One region of the Streptomyces sp. NPDC004610 genome, then DNA from elsewhere that is predicted to be linked to it. Evidence: riboswitches for the same ligand, from Rfam matches in the RefSeq annotation. Region 1 holds a riboswitch; each other region holds the start of a gene.

Region 1 (2,190 bases):
GGCAGGAGGCGCGGCGCCGCCGCATCCTGCACGCGAGCGCGCAGTTGGCCGGCCGGGGTGGGTTCGACGCGGTGCAGATGCGGGAGGTCGCGGAGTCCTCGCAGGTGGCGCTGGGCACGCTGTACCGGTACTTCCCGTCCAAGGTGCATCTGCTGGTGGCGACGATGCAGGCCCAGTTGGAGCATATGCACGGCACGCTGCGCAAGAAGCCGCCGGCCGGTGAGACGGCGGCGGAGCGGGTGGCGGAGACCCTGATGCGGGCCTTCCGCGGGCTCCAGCGCGAGCCGCATCTCGCCGACGCGATGGTCCGCGCCCTCACCTTCGCCGACCGCAGCGTCTCCCCCGAGGTCGACCAGGTGTCCCGGCAGACGACGGCGATCATCCTGGACGCGATGGGCCTGGACCGCCCCACGCCCGAACAGCTCGCCGCGGTCCGCGTCATCGAGCACACCTGGCACTCCGCCCTGATCACCTGGCTCTCGGGCCGCGCGTCGATCGCCCAGGTGAAGATCGACATCGAGACGGTGTGCCGGTTGATCGACCTGCCGTCGCCGGAGGACGCACCGCGGACGCGGTGACCGACGGGGGCCCCGCCCCAGCCCACCGCCCCGCCCCCGCCGACCGGATCCGCTCCCTGCTCGACCATCACGAGGCCCGGCTGCGCGAACTCCTCGCCCTGCCCGCCGAACCCGGCGCCCCGCACCCCCTGGCAGCTCGCCACCCCGATGACCTGGAACCGCCACTGGAACCACCCCCGGGTGCGCACCCCGCACACCTCCCGCACCATCGCCGTCGCCGAGGCCGAGGCCCAGCTGCGCCGGCTGGTGGACAGGGCCGGGCGGAGCCGACGGCGGCGGGCGGCGAGCCGGTGACATATGTCGCGGTGTGAGGCGGGATGGGCCGTTCGGGGCGCCCGGTAGAGTGAGCAGGTCGTCATCACATCCGTACGCGAGGAAGCCGGTGCGAATCCGGCGCCGACCCGCAACCGTATGAGCCCCGCCCCGCCGGGCTCTCAGCCGGACCACCGCCAGCGGACCAGTGACCGGCTCATGCGCACCGGCGTCCGCCGGGCGCGGCACCGTCGAGGCATACGGAGCCGAGCCGCCCGGGGTGCCCGGTGCTGCCCGCCTCCGCACAGGAAAGGGCTCCCGCCGATCATGTTGTTCCGCCGCAGTGCCGCGGTCGTCGCCGCCGCCTTCGGGATCGGCGCCGTCGCCGCTCCGCTCGCCCAGGCCGCCGACCCGTCCCCATCCTCACCCTCCTCCGTGACGATCCCGGAGGGCCTGTACGGCACGGCCGACCCGACGTACGACGGTGTGTGGCGCCAGTCGCTGGCGCTGCTGGCCCAGTCGTCGGTGGGCGTCACCCCGGCGGCGCGGGCCGGGGACTGGCTGGCCGGCCAGCAGTGCGCCGACGGCGGCTTCGCCGCCTTCCGCCCCGACCCGGCGGCGGCCTGCGACAGCAAGACACCCCTGGACTCCAACAGCACCGCCGCCGCCGTCCAGGCCCTCGCCGAACTCGGCGACCACGAGGCCGCCACCGGCAAGGCCGTCACCTGGCTGAAGTCCGTGCAGAACGCGGACGGCGGCTGGGGCTACACCCCCGGCGGCCCCAGCGACACCAACTCCACCGGCCTGGTCGTCGGCGCCCTCACCGCCGCCGGGGAGAGACCCGCCGAGGTCCGCAAGGACGGCAAGTCCCCCTATGACGCCCTGCTCGCCCTGAGCGTCCCCTGCGACGACCCGGAGGGCGGCGGCGCCTTCGCCTACCAGCCCGAGCAGAACGGCGACCTGCTCGCCAACGCCGACGCCACCGCGGCCGGCGTCCTGGGCGCCCTCGGCACAGGCCTCAACGCGGAGGCCCCCGACACGACCGCCACCCCCGCGACGGCCGGGTGCGCCGACGCCACCACCCCCGCGCAGGCCGCCGCCAACGCCACCGCCTGGCTGACCACCACGCTCGCCGGGAACGACGACCACCTCATCTCCGCCCTCCCCGGCGCCGAGGACCAGCCGGACTACGGCAACACCGCCGACGCCGTGGTGGCGCTGGCCGCGCTGGGCGAGGGCGAGCAGGCCCGCGCCTCCATGACCTGGCTGGAGCGCAACGCGCGCGCCTGGGCCGACGCGTCCGGCCCCGCCGCCCACGCCCAGCTCGTGCTGGCCGCGCACGCGATCGGCGACGGCCCCG
Region 2 (2,190 bases), on a different contig from region 1:
TCCGGCCCGGGACCGGGTCCGGCGCGCGGTGACGGGCGGCGCGTCCGCCGGGCCGCTGATCCTGCCGCCCGGCCGGGGGCGGACCGTGGCGGTCGCCGCCCAGCGGGTCACCTTCAAGGTGACCGGCGAGCACTCCCGGGCGGCCTCCACCTTCGAGGTCGTCGTCCCGCCCGGCTTCGATGTGGGCGCCCACACCCATACGCACAGCGAGGAGTTGTTCTACGTCATCGAGGGCGAGTTGGAGGTGCTGGCCTTCGAGCCGCTGGTGAGGACCCCGGACCACTGGCGGGAGTGGGAGTCCGCCGCCGGGGAGCGGGCGGTGCGGGCGGGCCCCGGCACCCTGCTGTTCGTCCCGCCCGGATGCCCGCACGCCTTCGCCAACACCGGCCCCGAACCGGCCCGGGTGCTCTTCCAGGCCGCCCCGCCCCCGGCGCACGAGCGGTACTTCGAGGAACTGCTCGACATCCTCGCCGCCCAAGGAGAGATCGATCACTCCGCCATCGCCGCCCTGCGGCTGCGCTACGACGTCCAGCAGCTCACCCCGCTGCGCTACGACCCGCCCGCCACCCCGGCGGACCGGCCCTAGGGGGTGCCTCCCGCTCCCGTGCCGTGCCCGCTCCCCCGGGCGCGGCACGGGTGAGACGTCATGTACGGGCGGTGTCCGAGCGGCTAGGGTGACCGACGCAGCTGGTTCGCCCCGTCCGCCAGGCGGGAGCGTCGCAAGAGGGAACCCGGTGGGAATCCGGGACTGCCCCGCAGCGGTGAGTGGGAACGACCGCCGTCATACGCACTGGGTCCGGGAGAACGGGCCTGGGAAGCGACGGCCAGTAGGGGTCCTGATCTCGTCAGGACGCGCCCGCGAGTCCGAAGACCTGCCAGCCGCCCATGCGCGAACCACTCGTGCGCGGACATTCCGGTGACCTTCGCGGGCGGGTCGGCGTACAGAGTCAGGCGGACGACCGTGCCCCGCAGCGCACGGGCCGGGCCGCCCGGTTCCGTCACCCTTCGCGCCCCCGTCCCGTCGCCGGGATCTCAGGGATTCATCTCGCGAAGGAGATCTCCGTGACCACCAAGCCCGCAGCCGCGGCAGCACGGGCCACCGTGTACGGCTACCCCCGCCAGGGTCAGCACCGGGAACTGAAGAAGGCCGTCGAGGGCTACTGGAAGGGCCGCGTCAGCGCCGACGCCCTGAGGGCCGCCTCCGCCGAACTCCGCCGGAGCAACTGGCGCCGGCTCGCCGACGCCGGGGTCCACGAGGTCCCCACCGGCGACTTCTCCCACTACGACCACGTCCTCGACACCACCGTCATGGTCGGCGCGATCCCCGCCCGCCACCGGGCCGCCGTCGCGGCGGACCCCCTGGACGGCTACTTCGCGATGGCGCGCGGCACGCAGGACGTGGCGCCGCTGGAGATGACGAAGTGGTTCGACACCAACTACCACTACCTGGTCCCCGAGCTGGGCCCGGACACGGTCTTCTCCGCCGACCCCGGCAAGCAGGTGGGCGAGCTGAAGGAGGCCCTCGCCCTGGGCCTCACCGCCCGCCCGGTGCTGGTCGGCCCGGTCACCTACCTCCTCCTCGCCAAGCCCGCGCCCGGTGTGGCCGCCGATTTCGACCCCCTGACCCTGCTGGACCGGCTCCTGCCGGTGTACGCCGAGATCCTCGCCGATCTGCGGGCCGCCGGCGCCGACTGGGTGCAGCTGGACGAACCCGCCCTGGTCCAGGACCGCACCCCGGCCGACCTCAACGCCGCCGCCCGCGCCTACCGCGACCTCGGCGCCCTCACCGACCGCCCGAAGCTCCTCGTCGCCTCCTACTTCGACCGCCTCGGCGACGCCCTGCCCGTCCTGGCCAAGGCCCCCGTCGAGGGCCTGGCGCTGGACTTCACGGAGTCCGCCGCCGCCAATCTGGACGCCCTCGCGGCGGTCGGCGGACTGCCCGGCAAGCGCCTGGTCGCCGGGGTCGTCAACGGCCGCAACATCTGGGTCAACGACCTCACCCGCTCCCTCGCCACCCTGGGCACCCTGCTCGGTCTCGCCGACCGGGTGGACGTGGCCGCCTCCTGCTCCCTCCTCCACGTCCCCCTGGACGCCTCCGCCGAGCGGGACATCGCACCGCAGGTCAGGCGCTGGCTGGCGTTCGCCCGGCAGAAGAGCGCGGAGATCGTCACCCTGGCCAGGGGCCTCGCC
Region 3 (2,190 bases), on a different contig from region 1:
GCAGTTCGGCGGCGCGCACCGGCCCGCCCTCGGCGAGCCCGACGAACCCGCCGGTTCCTTCGGACCCGCCCACCCGCACCAGCAGCGGCAGCGCGCCCGTGACGCAGAACCCCAGCGGCACCCGGTAGGCCCGCCACAGCCGGCGCCCCGGCACCCCGGCCGGGCCCAGCAGCACCACCAGCGCGGTGAGCAGCACCAGCACGGCACCGGGCCACGGCGGCAGCGAGATCGCCAGCGCGGTCAGCCCGAAACCGAGCACGGCCTTGTCGACGGGATGACGGCGGCGCCAGCGACTGCCGTGCGCCGCCGCGTCGATCGGCAGCACCCGCCCTCAGCCCCGCGCGGCGGGATCACCCGAAGGGGCGGCCGGCGTCGGCGCCGCCGCCCGCTCCTCCCCCTGCCGCCGTCCGCGCCGCAGCCCGAAGTAGTACGCGAGCACCCCCGCGCCGATCGCGGCCTGCACCGCGAACAGCGCCGACTCGATCTCCCCGGACGGCGGTTCGTACAGCGGCGAGAACCAGGGCTCGTAGTCCGGCTCGATCTCGGTGATCGCCGTCTCGGCCTCGGCGTCCGCCCCGGCGAACGGCTCCTCCTTGTGGTCGCCGAGCCCGAGCGCCAGCGGCAGCACGGCGAGCGCGGCCACCGCGAGCAGCAACAGCAGATTGATCCTCGTGTTCCGCTTCACCGCGCCACCGCCTGTGCCTTGGAGGTACGGGCGACCAGCACACCCAGCCGGGTCAGCTCACCGCTGCTGGACTGCACCAGCAGCCGCATCACCAGCACCGTGAGCAGTCCCTCGCTCACCGCGAGGGGGATCTGGGTGACGGCGAAGATGGACCCGAACGTGCCGAGCGCGCCCAGGAATCCGCTGCCCGGGTCGGGGAAGGCCAGCGCGAGCTGCACGCTGGTCACGCAGTAGGTGGACAGATCGGCGACGAACGCGCCGCAGAACACCGCGGCCATCAGCGGTGCCCCGGAGCGGCGGAGCAGCCGGTAGACGGCGTATCCGGCCCAGGGTCCGACGATCGCCATGGAGAAGACGTTGGCGCCCAGCGTGGTGAGCCCGCCATGGGCCAGCAGCAGCGCCTGGAACAGCAGGGTGATGGTGCCCAGCACCGCCATGACCGGCGGCCGGAACAGGATGGCGCCGAGACCGGTGCCGGTCGGATGGGAGCAGCTCCCGGTGACCGACGGCAGTTTCAGCGCGGACAGGACGAAGGTGAAGGCCCCGGACGCCCCGAGCAGCAGGGTGCTCTCGGGATGCTCCTTGACCTCACGGGTGAGTGATCTCACTCCGTGGATGACGAACGGCGCCGACGCGACACTCCAGGCGATCGCGTGCGCCGGGGGCAGAAAACCCTCGGCTATGTGCATGGCTCAGCAGACCCTCTCCAGCACCTCGTGGATGGACGACGCGCCTTGGCCGGTCTCCTGGCTGACGGGTACCACCGCCCGTGCTCCGCCTTCCCGGGTCCCGAGGGACCCAGTGGCTGCCCGTGAGGGCCGGAGCAGGACTTCCCGATCACAGTGGCGAGGGCCGCACCGGTTCCGCACCGGATTTCCCGTTCACCAAGGCGAGGTGACAGTAGTGCGCGGACCCGACCATGACAAGCGGGTCCGGAACGGGTCGTGAGCGGGCCCGGAGCGAGGGTTTGGGGGCCCGGAACGCGGGGTTCGCGGGTCAGCCCACCTGGCCGCCCCCCGTCGCCGCCGAAGGACTGGGTGCCGGGTTCGCGGTGTTGATCCCGAGATCGGGGCGCGGTGTGAGAACCACCACGGGCGCCCCGGGCTGCGGGGGCGGCGGGGTCAGCTGGTCCTTGGGCAGCTTGGGCGGGACGGTCTGCTGGAAGTTGACCTGGTCGTGGTTGACCAGCCCGGTCTTCTCCAGCACGGTGATGTGGTCCAGGACGGTGTCGTTGGCGAGGTCGGCGAGCTGGCGGACCAGGGTGTTGCGGGTGTTGGCCCGGGTCTTGGCGACGACGGGGAAGATCTGGCCATGGGTGACCCGCATGATCTGCACGGCCGTGGAGTCGAAGGACCTGCCCTGCTCGGCGGCGACTGTCGCCACGAACTGCTGCTGCTGCGGGCTCGCCTGGTTGGGCAGGGTGATGTTCAGCTCGGGGGCGATCCGGCGGCACAGCTCGTCCAGCCCCGCGTGCCCCACGATCAGATGCTTGCCCGCCTCCTTCA
Region 4 (2,190 bases), on a different contig from region 1:
TCTGCGACTCCAGGCTCCGCGTCCTCGGGTTCCGCGCCCCCGGCTTCGGCGACTCCAGGCTCCGCGCCCCCGGGTTCCGCGACCCGCGCTCCGCCAACCCCGGGTTCTGCGACCCCCGGTTCCCCAGCCCCGCCTTCGCCAACCCCAGCTTCGCCAACCCGGCCTTCGCCAACCCCCCGCCCCCGCCGGCAGGCCCCCGCCCCCACGTCCGCCAAGTCGCCCCCGCCACGCTCACCCCCAGCGCCAGCCACTGCACCCGCCGCGACACCCGTACCGCCCGCTCGACATCCGCGACCGTCACCGCCCGCCCCGTCCCGTTCAGCACCGGGCGCCGCTCGACCCGGCCCGCGTACGACAGGGTCCCGCCGAGTCGCACACCGAGCGCGCCCGCGAACGCCGCCTCCACGACCCCGGCGTTGGGGCTCGGATGCCGGTCGGCGTCCTCGCGCCAGGCCCGCCAGGCCCCTCGCGGATCACCTCCGGCGACGACGGTCAGCGCGGCCGTCAGCCGTGCCCCCGGCCAGCCCGCCACATCGTCGAGCCGCGCGGACGCCCATCCGAAGCGCCGGTACCGCCGCGACCGGTGACCCACCATCGCGTCCAGAGTGTTCACCGCCCGGAATCCCAGCAGCCCCGGCACCCCCGCCACGGCCCCCCACACCAGCGCCCCCACCACCGCGTCGGAGGTGTTCTCGGCCACGGACTCCACGACGGCCCGCGCGATCCCGTCGGCGTCCAGCGCCTGCGGGTCCCGCCCGCACAGATGCGGCAACCGCGCCCGCGCCCCGGCCACGTCCCCGCGCTCCAGCGCGCGCCCGATCGCCCGAGCCTCCCGCCCCAGCGAGGTCCCGCCGACCACGGCCCAGGTGGCGGCGCCGGTCAGCAGGACGGAGGCGGCGGCGGAGGACCGTACCGCGCGGGTCGCCGCCAGGCCCAGGGCGGTGGCGCCGCCCACGCACACGGCGGTGTGCAGCGCGCCCCACCCCCGGTGGTCGCGCCACAGCAGTCGTTCCACGGCGCCCGCCGCCCGTCCGAACACGGCGACCGGATGCCCGCGGCGGGGATCGCCGAGGAGCAGGTCACCGAGGAGTCCGGCGGCGGCGCCGTACGCGAAGTCGCGTTCGGCGGACATCGGCTCAGCCGGCCGCGGAGGCGGAAGTCAGGGGGAGCGGGGTCCCGGTTCCGGGTCCGGATCCGTGTCCAGGTCCGGTGGCGAGCCTCGATCGGCAGCCGAGCATGGCGACATGTCCTCACTCAGGGTGTCCGCGCCCTGGTTCGACGAAGCGGCGGTGAGAGTTCCTGGCTCCCGGGGGGTTCTACCCCGGTGACAGTGGCGGGACCGCGCCGGATTCGCACCGGCTTCCTCTCGTGTCGCCGTAGTTGGCCCCGGCAGTCCACCACGGGGCCGGAGAAACCGTCAACCTGCCGCTGACCTGCGACAGGAGAGTGTGCTCAGCTCCACACAGCGACCGTCGCGCACACCACGAGGGCGGGTACGGAACCCAGGTCCCTGGGTCCGGTACCCGCCCTCGTGGGGGGTGTGCGGGACGAACGCGCGCCCGCGGGCACGCCGTTGCGCGCGGGCCGACCGCTGCACGCGGGTCGGTCGACGATCGGACGGGCCCGCCACCGCGCAGGCGCACCCGCGCCGAACGGACCGCCCCGGCCCGGACCGCCCCGTCCCGGCGCGGGTGTCAGGCGACGATCAGATAGATCCCGTACGCCACGGCCCCCAGGCACGCCGCGAAGCAGGCGTACGCGCCGGTGACCGCGAGCGTCGCGCCCCCGCCGCTGTCGGCCGCGCGCTCATGGCGTGCCAGCCCGCTGATGCCGAGGGTGAACAGGCCGACGAGGGCCACGGTGACCACGAGGCTGACTCCGAAGACGGAGCCGAGGGCCGCCCAGTCGATTTCCATGCTGCTGTGTCCTTGAGTGTCGTGGAGGGGGGAGGGGGAGGGCGACGGACGGCGCCGCTCAGACGGTGGCCTTGGGCGCGGCCGGATCGGGACCGGTACCAGAGGCGGAGCCGGCGGCGGGCGTGCCGCCCTGCTGGGCCGGGATGGCGCCCGCGGCCTCCTCCGCGGCCACGGTCGGCGGCGGCGTCACGGCGGCGACGGCGGCGGTGACCACACCGGGCGCCTCATCGGGACCGCCCCCACCGGCGCCCGCGGCGGAGCCGCCGTCACCGTC

The links. Region 1 has a riboswitch for cobalamin ahead of ABZX40_RS24680 (prenyltransferase/squalene oxidase repeat-containing protein). Riboswitches for the same ligand answer to the same signal wherever they lie in the genome.
Region 2: another riboswitch for cobalamin. It lies ahead of metE (5-methyltetrahydropteroyltriglutamate--homocysteine S-methyltransferase); the one in region 1 lies ahead of ABZX40_RS24680 (prenyltransferase/squalene oxidase repeat-containing protein).
Region 3: another riboswitch for cobalamin. It lies ahead of ABZX40_RS22630 (energy-coupling factor ABC transporter permease); the one in region 1 lies ahead of ABZX40_RS24680 (prenyltransferase/squalene oxidase repeat-containing protein).
Region 4: another riboswitch for cobalamin. It lies ahead of ABZX40_RS13945 (cobalamin biosynthesis protein); the one in region 1 lies ahead of ABZX40_RS24680 (prenyltransferase/squalene oxidase repeat-containing protein).

Annotation. Positions count from the first base shown of each region.
Region 1 covers NZ_JBEXLA010000023.1:55,162-57,351, forward strand. The annotation lists gene ABZX40_RS24670 (TetR family transcriptional regulator) at 1-578, shown strand, start outside; partial or broken gene ABZX40_RS24675 (MBL fold metallo-hydrolase) at 596-889, shown strand; cobalamin riboswitch at 911-1,047, shown strand; gene ABZX40_RS24680 (prenyltransferase/squalene oxidase repeat-containing protein) at 1,158-2,190, shown strand, end outside.
Region 2 covers NZ_JBEXLA010000015.1:187,404-189,593, reverse strand. The annotation lists gene ABZX40_RS19170 (cupin domain-containing protein) at 29-586, shown strand; cobalamin riboswitch at 672-895, shown strand; gene metE (5-methyltetrahydropteroyltriglutamate--homocysteine S-methyltransferase) at 1,063-2,190, shown strand, end outside.
Region 3 covers NZ_JBEXLA010000020.1:95,427-97,616, reverse strand. The annotation lists gene cbiQ (cobalt ECF transporter T component CbiQ) at 1-325, opposite strand, end outside; gene ABZX40_RS22635 (energy-coupling factor ABC transporter substrate-binding protein) at 332-685, opposite strand; gene ABZX40_RS22630 (energy-coupling factor ABC transporter permease) at 682-1,374, opposite strand; cobalamin riboswitch at 1,404-1,589, opposite strand; gene ABZX40_RS22625 (DUF4142 domain-containing protein) at 1,682-2,190, opposite strand, start outside.
Region 4 covers NZ_JBEXLA010000010.1:185,240-187,429, forward strand. The annotation lists partial or broken gene ABZX40_RS13945 (cobalamin biosynthesis protein) at 224-1,132, opposite strand; cobalamin riboswitch at 1,274-1,414, opposite strand; gene ABZX40_RS13950 (hypothetical protein) at 1,695-1,916, opposite strand; gene ABZX40_RS13955 (inorganic phosphate transporter) at 1,975-2,190, opposite strand, start outside.